Regions from separate parts of the Kitasatospora sp. LaBMicrA B282 genome, predicted to be linked through region 1. Evidence: riboswitches for the same ligand, from Rfam matches in the RefSeq annotation. Region 1 holds a riboswitch; the other holds the start of a gene.
What was found. Region 1 has a riboswitch for magnesium ahead of ACQRUO_RS04320 (hypothetical protein). Riboswitches for the same ligand answer to the same signal wherever they lie in the genome.
Positions count from the first base shown of each region.

Region 1 (7,674 bases):
CGACGACCGGGACGAACGCAGCCGCAGTGTCGACCACCGCGGTCGCCGGCGAACTCAGCAGGACCAGTTGGTTCATCGTCGTCCCGGCCAGCGAGGCCCGGGCCGCGACCTCACCGCCGTAGCTGTGCCCGAACACCGTCTCCAACCCGCCCGGTGCCAGGTCGCTCGCCCAGTCGCCGAACCGCACCGCCGCCCGCCTGCGGTGACCGGCCCGGTAGGCGCCGCTCCAGGCAAAGGCGGCGCCGCGACTGTAGAGGTTCGTGCGCGGCCCGCCCAGGATGTAGGTGTGGAACCCGCCCCCGGGGTACCACCAGTCGCCCTTCCACCCCCAGGTGCCGTGGATCATCGTCGAGACCGGCGGGGCGCCGGCCGGTGTCGTGGCGGACTGTGCGGGCGGTGCAGGGGCGGCGGCCGCCGCCGGTTCGGCGGGCAGCAGGGCCGCCATCGCCAGCGAGCGGGTCATGGCATCGGGCGAGCGCAGGGCCAGGCTGAGGCGCATCCGGGCCAGGGTGTGGATGTCGAGGATCAGGTCCGTTGAGTCCCCCGCCGGCCTCGGCACCTGGCCGAACACGTCCGTCCAGCGGTCGGGATCCCACGGCACCGGCTCGACCTCCGCCACGTCGGGGTCGAAGTCGACGCGGCCCGGACCGGCCCAGCGTTCCATGTCGGCGGCGCCGGGGAGCCCGGGCCAGATCTCGCTCACCTCGCGGCGGGGCGGGAACGGGTAGTCGTTGATCCGTCGCCACAGGGCGGCGGCCGCCGCCGCGGATTCGCGCTCCAGCCGGCTCCCGAGCACGGCGCACAGGAACGCCGTCGCCACCTGGGGCTGCGCCGTGGCGTTCAGCTCCTGCCACAGCCCGACGCGGTCGTCGGCCGCCGGGAGTCGGTCGGCGGCCGGGAGGAAACCGCTCGGGTCGCCGACCGGCCAGCGGCGCTCCCCGCTGCTGAGCTCCGACGAGAACCCGATCTCTCCCAGTTCCTCAGCCAGCTCCCGCACCCGCTCGCCGTCGCCGCCCTCACCGTGGCCCTCGAACATGGTGGACAGCGCCGCCACCCGACAGACGTTCACCCCCTCGTACTGCGGCAGCTGCGCGGCGCTCGCCGGGTCCGCCGTGGGCTCGAAGGTCTCGTCGCCCTCGGGGTTCGCTGCAGGGTCTGTCATCGTCCTGGCTCCGGTCTCCGGCTCGCGCGCGCTCCCCGCCCCTCGGGGCGAGCATAGGCACCACCGGCCGGCCGTACACGCACCGCCGCCGTGTCGGTGCCGCGGCCCGCCGCTGCGGGCGGTGTTGATCCGTCGTCACCTCGGGTGTGCGCTGCGCCGCTTCAGACGTCGGACGGCAGGTGTCCGGGGCCGGCCGGGCCGGAGCGGGCGGCGTTGGCGGCGATGTCGTGGGCGGCACCGGTGGGCAGGCTGAGCTGGTCGGCGATCCACTGCGGGGCGTGCCCCTGGAGGGCCAGCTGGTAAGCGGTCCGCACCCGGGCGTCGAAGGCGACGTCCGGCGAGGTGGTGGTGGCGAAGTCCCGGAAGTCGAGGAGGTAGCGCCGCGCGATGCCGTCCTGCAGGGTCAGGCGCAGCGACCCGCGTGCCTCGCACCCGCCGGCGGTCGGCAGCACCACGGGCCGCGCGGCGGCGCGAGGTGCGACGGCGGTCCGGCCCAGGGGCAGGACCCGCGACAGGCGGCCGCTGCCGCGCCCGGCGCGGGCGGCGGGTCGCGCGGAGCCCGTGACGGGAGCAGCGGCGGGGGCGGTCAGGGAACGGCGGAACGTCAGGCTGGTCATGGCTGATCTCCGGGAGGCGCATCGGCGTGCGGGGCACGCGAGCGCAGACCGACGGCTCGCCGTGACCGCGGCGCGGGGCCGCGGGCAGAGGTGGCGGGTGGGTCGGTGCGGGTCAGCGCGTGCCGAGCTGGGGCGAGGACGAACGGGTGCGGGGGCACTGGTGGCCCGGACTACTGCAGTCCATGTCTCTCGCCTCCTCCCGGCCGGGGCGCACGGCGGCGCCTGATCGACACGGCAAGGAGCGGGCCGACGGACGGACCGACGGCACACCCCAACTCGTCAGAGCTTTGGCACTCCACGGCGTGATCCCGCCGCACCGGCGGCGGGAAGCCACTTGGGATCAACCCTTAGGTCGGGAGGATCTGTCCTGATCCGGAGCGTCTCTCGACGGTTGGGATCAGTGGCCTGTGTCCGTGAAGACGCCTCACCGAACGAGGTGCCTTCTGAAAAACCTCACTCATTGTAGCCCCACGAACCGATCATGCAAGCCCCGCCCCCGCCGCACCGGTACCCCGCCCCACCCGTACCCCGCCCGGTCACTGCCCCACCCGCTTCGGCAGGCGCGTGGACAGCGCGATCACGCCCAGCGTGAGTGCCAGCTGCAGCGCCAGGACCAGCGCCAGCGCGTGGTGCATGCCCATGGACGGCGAGACCGACAGGAAGAGCGTGCCGAGCGTCGCCACCCCCAGGGCCAGGCTGGACTGCTGCGTGGTGGCGAGGATCCCGCCGCCGACACCGGCCGACTCGAGCGGCACCTCCGAGAGCACCAGGCGGATCAGCGGGGGCATCACCAGCCCCTGCCCGGTGCCGGCGACCAGCATGCCCGGCAGCAGCGTCAGCGGGCTCAGCCCCGACCAGTCCGTCAGGACGGTCAGCGCCAGCACCGCCAGGCCGACCGCCTGGACGACCGCGCCGCTGACGATCACCTTGGAGCCGAAGCGGGCCAGCAGCCGGGGCCCCGACAGCGAGGCGGCGAAGAAGCCGACCGCCATGGGCACCATCGCGAAGCCGGCGGCGATCGGACCCTCGTGCAGACCGAGCTGCAGCGCGACGGCCATCACCATCATGAAGCCCCCGAAGCCGGCGAAGAACGGCACGGCCATGGTCAGACCGGTCCGCAACCCGTGCACCCGGAGCAGCGAGATCGGGATCAGCGGGATCCGGCCGGCCCGCTCCGCCGCCCGCTCCACCGCGACGAAGGCGGTCAGCACGAACGGGAAGGCGGCCAGCAGCGTCCAGCTCCACCAGGGCCAGCCGAGCGAGCGGCCCTCCATCAGCGGGACGAGCAGCGCGAGCAGCGCGCCGGCGAGCAGCGCGGTACCGGGCAGGTCGACCCGGGCCGGGTGCGGGGAGCGGGTCTCCGGCACCGCGCGCAGCGCCAGGACCGCGGCGGCCAGTGCGACCGGCACGTTCACCAGGAAGATGAACCGCCAGCCGGTGCCGAACAGGTTCGCCGAGAGCAGCACCCCGCCGAGCACCTGGCCGATCACCACGGCGATCCCGCCGACCGCGCCGTAGATGCCCATCGCCCGGGCCTTGCGCTCGCCCTCGGTGGCGGACTGGATGGTGGCCAGCGCCTGCGGCAGCATCAGGGCCGCCGCGGCGCCCTGCGCCACCCGCGCGGCGACGAGCGCGATCGCGGTGGGCGCGGCGCCGCAGGCCAGCGAGGTCAGACCGAAGGCCAGCGCACCTGCGATGAACAACCGGCGGCGACCGTAGAGGTCGCCGAGCCGACCGCCGAGCACCAGCAGCACCGCGTAGGCGATCCCGTACCCGGCGACGAACAGTTCCAGGGTGGCCGGCCCGGCGGTGAGGTCGCGGTCGATGGTCGGCAGGGCGACGTTGACGATGAAGAAGTCCAGCATCGGCAGGAAGGCGCCGAGCAGGACGGTGACCAGGCCCAGCGTGCCGAGCCGCGGTCGGGTGGTGGGGGCGGGGCCGCCGAGGCGGGTGACGTGCGGCAGCACGGCAGCCCGGCTGGGGGCCGTTCGGGGGAAGGTGTCCGGTGTGCTCACGGGTACCAGCGTCGACCCTGCGGCAGACTGGTACCAGAGTGTGGTTATCCAGGTATAACTGGTACCTGGAAATGGGATCGGCGACGACGCATCCTGGAAGACATGGCTGCCACACCCGCCGCTCGCACCGCGACCGCCCCACTCGAACTGGTCCACTCGACCGCCCGCCCCGACCAGGCCCGCCGCCACGAACTGGCCGCGTTCCTGCGCAGCCGGCGGGAGCGCATCTCGCCGGACCAGGTGGGCCTGCCGTCCGGCGGCCGGCGGCGCACGCCGGGGCTGCGCCGCGAGGAGGTGGCACAGCTCGCCGCCATCGGGGTCACCTGGTACACCTGGCTCGAACAGGCCCGGGACATCCAGGTGTCCGTGCAGGTGCTGGACGCGATCGCCCGCGGGCTGCTGCTGAACGCCGGGGAGCGCGAGCACCTCTTCGTCCTCGCGGGCGCGACCGATCCGACGCCGGCCAAGGTCTGCCCGGTGGTCACGCCGGCGCTGCGCGCGCTGCTGGACCAGTTGGACCCGATGCCCGCGTGCGTCATCAACCCCCGCTACGACCTGATCGCCTACAACAACGCGTACCGCCGGCTGGTCATCGACCTCGACGACGTCCCCCTCGAGGACCGGAACCTGATGTGGTTGGCCTTCACCAACCCGGCCTGGCGCGTGGCGCTGCTCGACTGGGAGCAGGCGGCCCGGGCCATGGTGGGCCGGTTCCGGGCGGCGATGGCCGACCACGTCGCCGAGCCGCCGTACAAGACCCTGCTGAAGAAGCTCCTGCTGGCCTCCCCCGAGTTCACCGAGCTGTGGGAGCGTCATGACGTGGCCGTCACCGGCGACGGCCAGAAGCGGTTCCTCAACGCCCGGGTCGGGCTGTTGAACTTCGACTTCACCAACCTCTGGCTCGGCCCGCGCCCCGGCTACCGGATGATCGGCTACGCCCCCGCCGACCTGGAGACCCGGGCCCGGGTGGCACGGCTGGCGACGGGCGCCGCAGCCCCGGCCGGTCAGGGGTCCACGGCCTGAAGCAGGAACGCGCCCAGTTCGGCGTACAGCTGGGTGACGGCGTCGTTCACGGCCTTGGACTTGGTGTCGAAGTTGAGGAACCCGTGGATCAGCCCCGGGTAGACGTGCTTCCTGACCGGGACACCGGCGGCGGCCAGTGCGTCGGCGTAGGCCAGACCCTCGTCGCGCAGCGGGTCGCACTCGCCGGTACCGACGACGGCGGGGGCCAGCCCGGTGAGGTCCGCAGCCAGCAGCGGGGAGGCCGGGGGACGGTTGCCCGCGTCGCGGTCGGCGCCGAGGTAGATCCCGACGTCGTACTCGACCTCGGCGGTGGTGAGCAGGAAGCCGGTGGCGTTCTCGGTGCGTGAAGGGTACGTCCTGGTGCCGCTGAGGTCGGTCGAGGGGTAGGCGAGGAGTTGTGCGGCCAGCGGCCGCCCTTCGTCGCGGCAGGCCTGGGCGAGACCGGCGGCCAGGTTGGCGCCCGCGCTGTCGCCGGCCACGGCCAGCCTGCCGCCGCCGAACTCGTCGAGGTGCTCGTCGACCTGGCGGAGCACGGCCAGGCAGTCCTCGTAGGCGGCGGGGAACGGGTGCTCGGGGGCGAGCCGGTAGCCGACGCTGACCACGACCGCGCCCAGGTCACGCGCCAGGCGGCGGCACACGCCGTCGTGGGTGTCGAGGTCGCCGACGATGAAACCGCCGCCGTGGCAGAAGACGACGGTCGGCGCCGGGCCGGGGGCTTCCGGGCGGTAGATCCGCACCGGGACCCCGGCGAGCGTGTCGTCGGCGACCGAGGCGACCGGCAGCGGCGGGTCCGGCGCGACGGCCAGGGACAGCATCCTGTTCCCCTGACGCATCTGCTCGATCGTCGGTGCCTGGTCCGGGGGCGGACCGTCGACGCCGAACCGGTGCAGCAGCGCCGCGATCTCCGGGTCCATGCTGGCCATGCGGGTCCTCCGGTGACGGGTACAGACCAGTGCCAGCGCCCAATGTACGAGCGTCGGCCCCCTGCCGCCCGCGCTGTGTGGCGTTCGGTGTCGCCGACTCGGGGTCAGGAAACGTCGCTCACGGACCGAGTGCTAGTCCGGACGAGCGTTTCGGCAGGGCACGGCAGCGGATCGCTCCTGCTCTTCCCCGTCGTCCGAATAGCCTGACCCCCATCGGCGAGCCCGGCGGCCGGCTGCCGCACCTCGGAGATTGGGATCAGTCAGATGGCAGGAGAAGCAGGCACGGACACGGTCGTCCTCGTCCACGGTCTCTGGATGACACCGCTGTCGTGGGAGCACTGGGTCACCCGTTACCAGGCGCGCGGGCTGAAGGTGGTGACGCCCGGTTACCCGGGCATCGAGCCGGGTGCCGAGGGCGTCGAGGCGCTGCGGAACGACCCGTCCCCGCTGGCGGGGTTGGGCGTGCGCGAGGTCTTCGACCACCTGTCCGGGGTCATCGAGGCGCTCGACACCAAGCCGATCATCATGGGCCACTCGTTCGGCGGCGCCTTCGTGCAGCTGCTCCTCGACGCCGGCTTCGGCTCGGCCGGGGTCTCCATCGACGGCGCGGCCGTGAAGGGCATCCGGGCACTGCCGTTCAGCGAGATCAAGGCCACCTTCCCGGTCCTGCACAACCCGGCCAACAAGAGCCGCGCGGTGCCGATCACCGAGAAGGACTTCCACTACGCGTTCACCAACAACCTGACGGTCGAGGAGTCCAAGGTCGTCTACGACCGCTACACCGTCCCGGTCTCGGGCCGGCTGCTGTTCCAGGGCGGCTTCGCGAACGTCACCCCGAACGCGGCGACGACCTACAACTTCGCCAACGACGACCGCGGGCCCCTGCTGTTCATCTCCGGCGGCAACGACCACATCCTGCCGCCCGCCGTCCAGCACGAGAACTACGAGAAGAACGTCAAGCACTCCGAGGCGATCACGGCGTACAAGCTGTTCGACGGGCGCAGCCACTACACCTGCGGCGAGGACGGCTGGGAAGCGGTCGCCGACCTCGCGCTGGACTGGGCGCTCTCGCCCACCCCCGGCGTGCTCGACCAGGCCTGACCCACCACCAGCCATGATGCGAACCCTCCGTAGCGCCGCCCTGGCCGCGCTCCCCCTCGTCCTGGTGGTCTCGCCGGCCCGGGCAGCCACCGCCCCGCCCGCGGCGCCGCCGGCGACCGCGCAGCTGTCCATCGCGCTCCAGCCGCCCCAGGCTCCGGTGGTCCCGGGCGAGAGCGGGACCCTGGAGGTGCGCGTCACCAACCAGGGTCCGGCCGCCACCACCGATCGGACCCTGGTCGTGGTCCACCTGCCCCCGCCGGGTGTGGTGCAGTCGGCCGACCCGCCGACGACGCTGACGTACTTCGCCACGGGCAGCTCCTACTCCGTGCCGGCCGGCCTGGCCCCGGGGGCCAGCTCCGTGGAGCGGCTGGCGCTGCACGTCGCACCGATCACCCTGCCCTTCACCACCATCAGCGGCGACGTCCAGGCCTACTACGCCGGTGACCCGGACCGGTCCGGCCACACCACGCCGTACGAGTTCAGCACCGCCGACACCCGGGCCCACTTCATGGTCGGGGCCTCCTCCGCCTGGCAGGCCGGACACCCGGAGCCGCGGCCGGGCGACCTCACCGGCCGGCCCGGGGCGACCATCGACCTGCCGCTGTGGGTGTACAACGCGGGCCCCTCGTACTCCCGGCACCCGATCGACGTGTGGATCACCGTGCCCGAGCACACCACGCTCACCGGCACCACGCCGTACGGCTGCACGGCCTTCCCGCCGCGGACGCTGAACTGCCGCTACGGGAACGGACCGCGCTACCAGGACGCCGTCTTCATCGACCCCGCCGTGGTGATCGATCCCGCGACCGCGGCCGGCGAGACCCTGCCCGGCG
Region 1 is NZ_JBNQTI010000008.1:53,149-60,822, forward strand. Features, by position in the region: gene ACQRUO_RS04315 (hypothetical protein) at 1-1,162, opposite strand, end outside; gene ACQRUO_RS04320 (hypothetical protein) at 1,324-1,779, opposite strand; M-box (ykoK) riboswitch at 2,043-2,222, opposite strand; gene ACQRUO_RS04325 (MFS transporter) at 2,316-3,794, opposite strand; gene ACQRUO_RS04330 (helix-turn-helix transcriptional regulator) at 3,897-4,817, shown strand; gene ACQRUO_RS04335 (alpha/beta hydrolase) at 4,799-5,740, opposite strand; gene ACQRUO_RS04340 (alpha/beta hydrolase) at 6,005-6,841, shown strand; gene ACQRUO_RS04345 (hypothetical protein) at 6,858-7,674, shown strand, end outside.

Region 2 (7,674 bases), on a different contig from region 1:
TTCGGTCGTGGTCAGGGCGTGCATGGGAGCACCTCCTCGGGAATCGACGGGAACGACGGAACAACAGGGACGACAGGGACGACAGGGACGACAGGGACGACGGGGACGACGGGGACGGCGGAACCGTGCGTCAGGCGGTCCGGGCCATGGACGGATCGAACTTGTACCCGATCTGCCGGACCGTGCTGATCGTGTCGCGGTGGTCCGGGCCGAGCTTGCGGCGGATCCGGGCGACGTGCGTGCTGACCGTGCGGGTGTCGCCCAGGTCCGGGCGACCCCAGACGGCCTGCATCAGCTGGCTGCGGGAGAGCACCCGCCTGGGCTGGGCCATCAGGTGGGCCAGCAGCTCGAACTCCAGGAAGGTGAGGTCGAGCTTGCGGCCCGCTACGGTCGCGATGCGCTGGTCGATGTCGACCACCACACCGGAGGCCGCCAGCCGGCGGGCCGGCACCTCGGCGACTGCGGCGGCGCCTGGGCCGGCCGGCGCGGACTGGAAGGCGGTATCGGAGAAGACGAGTTGGACCCGGGGGTAGTGCAGCGGCATCAGTACGGCTCCTCTCGGTTCAGTGCTCGACGCGCCAGGCGGCTTCCAGCTGGACCGCGCCGGCGGCGTCGGTCACGGCGTGCCACTGGGCGGCCAGCCGGACCTGCGCGCGGCGCTCGACCGGGTGCGGGTGTGGCGCGGCGGGCGGGAGGGCGTGCAGCACCGGGCTCTGCAGCGGGCTGTCGGCGAGCCGGGTCAGCACCTGCGCCAGGTACGCGCGGGCCCTGACGAAGCCACCGAGGTGGATCGCGGGGCGCGGCCGGGCGGCCGGGAGCGCGGTGTGGAACGTGAAAACGGACACGGGGAGTCACCTCCGTGGACGGCGTGCGCGCACGTCACGCGCACGCGGGCATGGCGAAGCCGACGCTTCGCACGATGGAGCCTGCGTCTGGATGAAAGAGCGGGAGGAACGGGGGCTTGCTCAGCGAAAGGCTGCTCGGCAGCCCGTTCGGGAAGCGCCGGATGCGGCGCGCAATCAGAGGGGCGGCGGCTGAGGCTCGACGGTCGCTCGGCGTCTGCCGAGCCTCAGCGCATACCGCGGGGGCCCTACTCGCTCAGGGCCCCAGGGCCCAGCGGCCCCAGCGGCCTCAGTGGCCGAGGGCGCTCTGGACGAGCTTGACGACGACCAGGATCATCGCGATGAACAGGTAGCCGCGCAGCGCGCCCATGCCGATCTTGCGGCCGCTGGACATCACCGGGCGGGTGAGGGTCTCCAGCGGGGGCATCCGCCAGTTGTCCCGGCCAGTGCGGTCGATCGGGTCCTCGGCAGTGGCGGTGCGCTTGCGGGTGAAGGCGAACCCGGCGGCCGCCACCCCGACCACGCCGCAGCCGGCCATGATGTCCAGGATCTGCTTCGAGTTGATGTCCGGGAAGAGCACCGAGGCGGTCAGGATGATCGACAGGCTCACCAGCACGCCGACCACCGCGGAGGTGAAGGCGTTGACCTTCGGCCCGTTGGTCCACGGACCCAGCACCTGGCGGTCGTTGCACAGCAGCAGGAGGAAGACCGAGGCGGAGGGCAGCAGCACACCGGCCAGCACCTGCACGCCCTGGGTCAACAGACCCAGCGTGTGGTCGGAGGAGACCAGCACGATCGCGGCCGCCGCGCACACCAGACCCGCGTACACCGCGTAGAAGCCCTTCGCGCCACCGACCCCACGGTGCAGCGAGTGCTTGAGGCCGAAGACGTCACCGATCGCGTACGCCGTCGACAGCGAGACCGCGAAGGCACCGATGATCGAGGCGTCCAGCAGCGCGATCGCGAACAGCACGCCGACCAGCTTGCCCGAGTGGTCTGCCAGGCCCTTGGCCACCGCACCCGCGTCCGTGAAGTTCCCGAACTGGTCGGTGCCGGCGAACGCCGCCGCGGAGAAGCCCATCAGCGCGGCACCACCGACGACCACGATCACGATGCCGATCCACAGGTCGGCCTTCTCGTACTTCATGAACCGCGGCGTGATCCGCTTGTCGATCACGTACGACTGCTGGAAGAACAGCTGCCAGGGCGCGACGGTGGTGCCCACGATGGAGATGATCAGCAGCATCACGGTCGCCAGCTGACCCGTGCCGCCCGGCATGTTCGGCACCACGAAGTCGTGCGCCATCTGCGAGGTCTTCGGGTGGACCATGAAGTAGATCGGCACCAGCAGCAGCGACCCGGCGCACAGCCCGACCGCGATCCGCTCGAAGCGCCGGAACGAGCCGGTGAACGCCGAGGCGATGATGATCGCCGCCGCCAGCACGACCGAACCGACCTTCGGCAGGCCCAGGTACCCGGCCGCCAGGGTGATCCCGATGAACTCCGTCACCAGGGTCAGGGCGTTCAGCAGAAACAGGTCGATGACGCTGAACGCGCCCCAGAACTTGCCGAACCGCTCCAGGATCAGGCGGGCGTGCCCGACACCGGTCACCGCGCCCAGGCGCAGCACCATCTCCTGGTTGACGTACAGCACCGGCACCAGCAGGAGCAGGGTCCACAGCAGGTGGGTGCCGTAGTTCTGGCCGGCCTGGCCGTAGGTGGAGAACGCGCCGGCGTCGTTGTCGCCGACCATCACGATGAGGCCCGGGCCGACGATGGCCAGCAGGGTCTTCAGCTTCGCCGACAGACCCCGGCGCTCACCGTTGTCGTCGAGCTTGATCGTGCCCAGCGCACCCTGGATGTCGCCCAGGTGCGCCTCGTCCAGGACCGCGCTGTTCTGCGGGGCCGGAACCTTCGTGTCGATCGTGGCGTTGGTGGTCATGTGAACCTCCCTCAGCCCCCACGTATTCAGGGGGAGTTCGGGGGCACGCGGCAGCAATCCTCGCTACGAACCCGCACAGCACGAAGCAACGCAGGCCGACACCAGGGCAGGCCGAACGAGGCAGGAGGTGATGTGCTGACAGGAGAACGCGTAGCGAAGGTGGTTACCGCGAGCCGAAGAAGTACGAGGACAAGCGGGGGTAGGGGCTACTGTGGCCCGGACTACTGCAATCCATGTATGTCTCTCGCCTCCTCCCGGCCGGTGCGCGCGACTATCGCGACGCAGTACGACACGGCAAGGAGCTCGCCCGCCCCCCAAGGGCCGGCTCACCCCAACTCGTCAGAGCTTTGGCACTTCACGGCGTGATCCGGCTCTTCGAGCCAGAAGCCACTTGGGATCAACCCTTAGGTCGGGAAGATCTGTCCTGATCCGGAGCGTCTCTCGACGGTTGGGATCAGTGGCCTGTGTCCGTGAAGACGCCTCACCGAACGAGGTGCCTTTCAAACCTCCACAAGCTTAGCCCCACCCGGACCGAACGCTTGCCGCATTTACTAAACCTTGACCATCCCGCCCTTGATCCTTGTCTCGGAGCAGTCCGACCAGCCCCGCCGGAGCAAGGCGAGCCTCAGCAGACCGGCGGCAGCTCGCCCGACCCCCGCGGACCACAGCGCCGGGCGTGGTCGGCGATCCGGTGCGCGGCGACCGCCGGCAGGTCGAGGTGCTGGGCCAGCCACTCGGGGCGGTGGCCCTGCAGGGTCAACAGGTAGGCGGTGTGCACCCGGGCGTCGTAGGCGACCTCGGGCGAGGTGGTGGCGGCGAAGTCCCGCGGGTCGAGCAGGTAGAGCCGGGGCACCCCGTCGCCCAGCACGAGCCGCAGGCAACCGCGGGCCGAACCCGGGGCGGGGGTGCTGGAGGGTCGCGCGATCGTCAGGCTGGTCATGACCAACCTCCTTGTACTCAAGGCCAGTTGGAGGGTACGCCAAAGAAGCCGAGGCGCATCCTGCGCAGCGAACGCGGGCCACTATAGGGGCCGTTTTTGAACTCGCAAGTCCGGCATCAAGGATGCCTGTTGACTGGTTGACAGGCCCTTCCCGGGACGGTCCATACTGTTCGCCGCGACACCTCGTTCGGTGAGGCGTCTGCGCGGATACAGGCCACTGACCCGACGACGTCGAGAGACGCCCAGGGTCAGGACAGGTCTCCTCGGCTTAAGGGGTGACCCCAAGTGGCTTCCCGCCCAAGGTGGGTGGGGATACGCCGTGCAGTGCCGAAACTCTTACGTGGAGGGTGTCGTACCGCTCCACGGCTCCGGCCGTCCGTCCCGTTCGCCCGTCCCGTTCCGCCCGTCCCGCGGCACCCGACCCACCTACGGCCCACGTACGGCCCGCCACTCCGCCCTTCAGCGCTGCTCCCTGCGCCCGCGTCGCCTCACTCGACACGGACGCGGCTTCGCGCTGCCCGCCTCCGGGCACGTCACACGAGGATTCCCATGACCATCAGCAGCACGCGCCCCACCCCGGGCCAGGAGCCCGGGCCGGACACCGCGCCCTCGACTGCCGTGCTCGACAGCGCGCACGTCGGAGACATCGTCGGTGCCCTCGGCACCATCCGCCAGGACGACACCGGACGCCGCAGAACCTGGTGGGAGCGGGTCCGCACACTCCTGGTGATCATGGGTCCCGGCCTGATCGTGATGGTCGGCGACAACGACGCCGGCGGCGTCGGCACCTACGCCAACGCCGGCCAGAACTACGGCATGAAGCTGGTCTGGACGCTGGCCCTGCTCGTCCCGGTGCTCTACGTCAACCAGGAGATGGTGGTCCGGCTCGGGGCGGTCTCCGGGGTCGGCCACGCGCGGCTGATCTTCCAGCGGTTCGGCAAGTTCTGGGGCATGTTCAGCGTCGGCGACCTGTTCATCGTGAACGCGCTCACCCTGGTCACCGAGTTCATCGGCGTCACCCAGGCGCTGGGGTACTTCGGCATCTCGAACTACGTCTCGGTGCCGCTGGCGGCGGTGCTGCTCTTCGCCGTGGTGGCCGGCGGCTCGTTCCGCCGCTGGGAGCGGTTCCTGTTCTGCCTGATCGCGCTCAACGTGCTGATGTTCCCGATGGTGCTGCTGTCGCACCCGAGCGCCACCGACACCGCCAAGGGCTTCATCCCGCAGTTCCCCGGTGGCCTCGACTCCACGCTGCTGCTGCTCATCGTCTCCATCGTCGGCACCACCGTCGCGCCGTGGCAGCTCTTCTTCCAGCAGTCCAACGTGGTCGACAAGCGGATCACCCCGCGCTGGATCAAGTACGAGAAGGCCGACCTGTGGATCGGCATCGCCGTGGTGATGATCGGCGCCATCGCGATCATGGCCACCGCCGCCTTCGTCTTCCAGGGCACCGACCTGTTCGGCCAGTACCAGGACGCCGGCACCGTCGCGCAGGGCCTGAAGAGCCACGGCAGCCACCTGATCGGCTCGCTCTTCGCGATCATCCTGCTGGACGCGGCCCTGGTCGGCGCCAACGCGGTCAGCCTGGCCACCACCTACACCCTCGGTGACACCTTCAAGAAGCGGCACTCGCTGCACTGGAAGATCTCCGAGGCCAAGCTCTTCTACGTCGGCTACGCGGGCCTGATCGCCCTCTCCGCCACCATCACCCTCACCACCGACGACCACGTCCAGGGCCTGATCACGCAGGGCGTGCAGGCGCTCGCCGGCGTGCTGCTGCCGTCGGCCACCGTCTTCCTGGTGCTGCTCTGCAACGACCGCCCGGTGCTCGGGCCCTGGGTCAACACCGTCAAGCAGAACATCGTCGCCGGGGTGATCGTCTGGACCCTGGTGCTGCTCTCCCTCTCGCTCACCGCCACCGTCTTCTGGCCCTCGCTGAGCACCGGCACCCTGGAGCTGGGCTTCGCGATCGGCGCCGGGATCGGCGTGGTCGGCGGCGCGCTGGTGGTGCTGCGCTCCCGCACGCAGCACGGCAGCACGCAGGGCGGCAGCACGCCGGCCGGCGACCGGGCGACCGAGCCCCTCGACCGGGCCGACCGCAAGGCCCTGCTCACCGAGGAGCAGCTGGCCTGGCGCACCCCCGCGCTGGACACCCTGACCCGCCCGGCCTTCTCCCCGCTGCGCAAGGCCGGCCTGCTGACCCTGCGCGCCTACCTGGTGGTCGCGGTGGTCCTGATGGTCGTCAAGATCGTCCAGATGTCCTGACCTCCCTGAGGTCCCTTCACCCCGACGTCCCAGACGTCCCGACCCCGCGACCGTGGGGCCCCGGTCCGCCGCACACGGACCGCGGCCCCGCGGTCGCGGCCTCCCCGGGGGGAGACCGACCATGACCCCGTACCACGGACACCTCGTCGTCGTCGGCTTCAACGGCAGCCGGCGCAGCGACCGCGCGCTCGCCTACGCGGCCGGCCACGCCGCCCGCACCGGCGCCGACCTGCTCCTGGTGCTGGCCGGTGAGGACCCGGCCCCCTGGCCGACCCACGCCGTCCCGCGCGAACGCCGGATCCGCCGGCTGCACGCCCAGGCCGAATCGCTGCTGCTCGGACTGGAGGTGCACTGGCAACTGCTGGTCAGCGCAGCCGGCCCCCGCTCGGCGCTCCGCCAGTCGGCCCGCCGCTACCAGGCCGACCTCATCGTGGTCGGCGCCTCCGCCCCGCACTGGCACCGCCTGCTCACCGATCGCGTCGGCGCCGCCCTGGCCCGCAGCGCGCCCTCACCGATCCTGGTGGTGCCGTGATGCCGGCCCCCGCCCGCACCCCCGACGCCATCGCCCTGCGCGACGGCGAGTTCACCCTCACCTACCGCGACCTCGCCGCCGCCCGCGACCGCATCGCCACCGAACTCGACCACGCCCGGATCCCCCGCGGCACCCTGGTCGGCCTCCACCTCGAACCCGGCTGGCTCACCGTCACCAGCATCCTCGCGTTACGCAAACACGGCTGCCCCTACCTCCCCCTCCACCCCGGCCGCCCGCTCCACCACCACCGCCCCCTCCTCCACCGCACCGGCATCCGCCACCTCCTCACCACCACCGACGACCACCTCACCGTCCACCACCTGCCCTGACGCGAGGCGGGAGCACCCGCCCCAGCCCTGACTCCGCCACCCGCTCCACCCCTAGCCAGCCTCCCGCGCCGCGCCGTGGAACACCTGCCGCGCATGCCACTCCCGGTGCCGCCGCGCCACCGGGAGCACGCCCGGCTGCGGTCCGATCACCGGCCGACCGGTGAGCGCCAGCACGTGCCGGCGACTGGCCTCGCTGCGTCCGACGAACCGCTGCGAGACCAGGATCCGGTGACCGTCCCCGACCCCCAACACGCCCTTGTCGAACAGCTTGTGGTGCAGCGAGCAGAGGCACAGCCCGTTGTCGACCTCGTCCGGCCCGTCGTGCGACCACCACCGCACGTGCGCGGCCTCCAACCCCACCGCGCTCGCGCCGAGCATCCCGTCATAACCGCAGAACGCGCACTGGAACTCGTAGGCCGTCAGTATCAGTTCACGCATCCGCCGGTCCCGCTGCCGCCGCACCGCGGCCTCGGCGCCACTCACGGCCCCGGTCTCGGCCGACTCCAGGTCCAGCCCGACCGCCTCGCACAGCTCCACGTGCAGCGACGGCGGGAAGTGCGCGTCCAGCAGCACCCGCACCAGCCGCCCCAGCAGCGACGGCTCCCGGACCAGCGAGGCCCGCAGGTCCGACGCCAGCCGCCCGGTGGCCCCGCTCGACCGCAGCACCCCGACCCCACTGCCCGGGCTCCCCTCGCCCAGGTCGGTCCTGACCTCCCACACACCGTCGTTGACCAGGTGGTGGAACGGATAGGCCGGCGTCGTCGGATGCGCCGGCCCGTACTCGGCCAGCAGCCGCTTGAGTTCCTCCTCCACCACGCTGTACCGCA
Region 2 is NZ_JBNQTI010000064.1:23,903-31,576, forward strand. Features, by position in the region: gene ACQRUO_RS19400 (MgtC/SapB family protein) at 1-24, opposite strand, end outside; gene ACQRUO_RS19405 (winged helix-turn-helix domain-containing protein) at 131-544, opposite strand; gene ACQRUO_RS19410 (hypothetical protein) at 564-845, opposite strand; gene ACQRUO_RS19415 (NRAMP family divalent metal transporter) at 1,132-2,784, opposite strand; M-box (ykoK) riboswitch at 3,108-3,284, opposite strand; gene ACQRUO_RS19420 (hypothetical protein) at 3,410-3,724, opposite strand; M-box (ykoK) riboswitch at 3,900-4,078, shown strand; gene ACQRUO_RS19425 (NRAMP family divalent metal transporter) at 4,274-5,986, shown strand; gene ACQRUO_RS19430 (universal stress protein) at 6,108-6,518, shown strand; gene ACQRUO_RS19435 (AMP-binding protein) at 6,518-6,847, shown strand; gene ACQRUO_RS19440 (phosphorothioated DNA-binding restriction endonuclease) at 6,899-7,674, opposite strand, start outside.
Region 2: linked by a shared signal. The riboswitch ahead of ACQRUO_RS19415 (NRAMP family divalent metal transporter) and the one ahead of ACQRUO_RS04320 (hypothetical protein) in region 1 are both predicted to bind magnesium.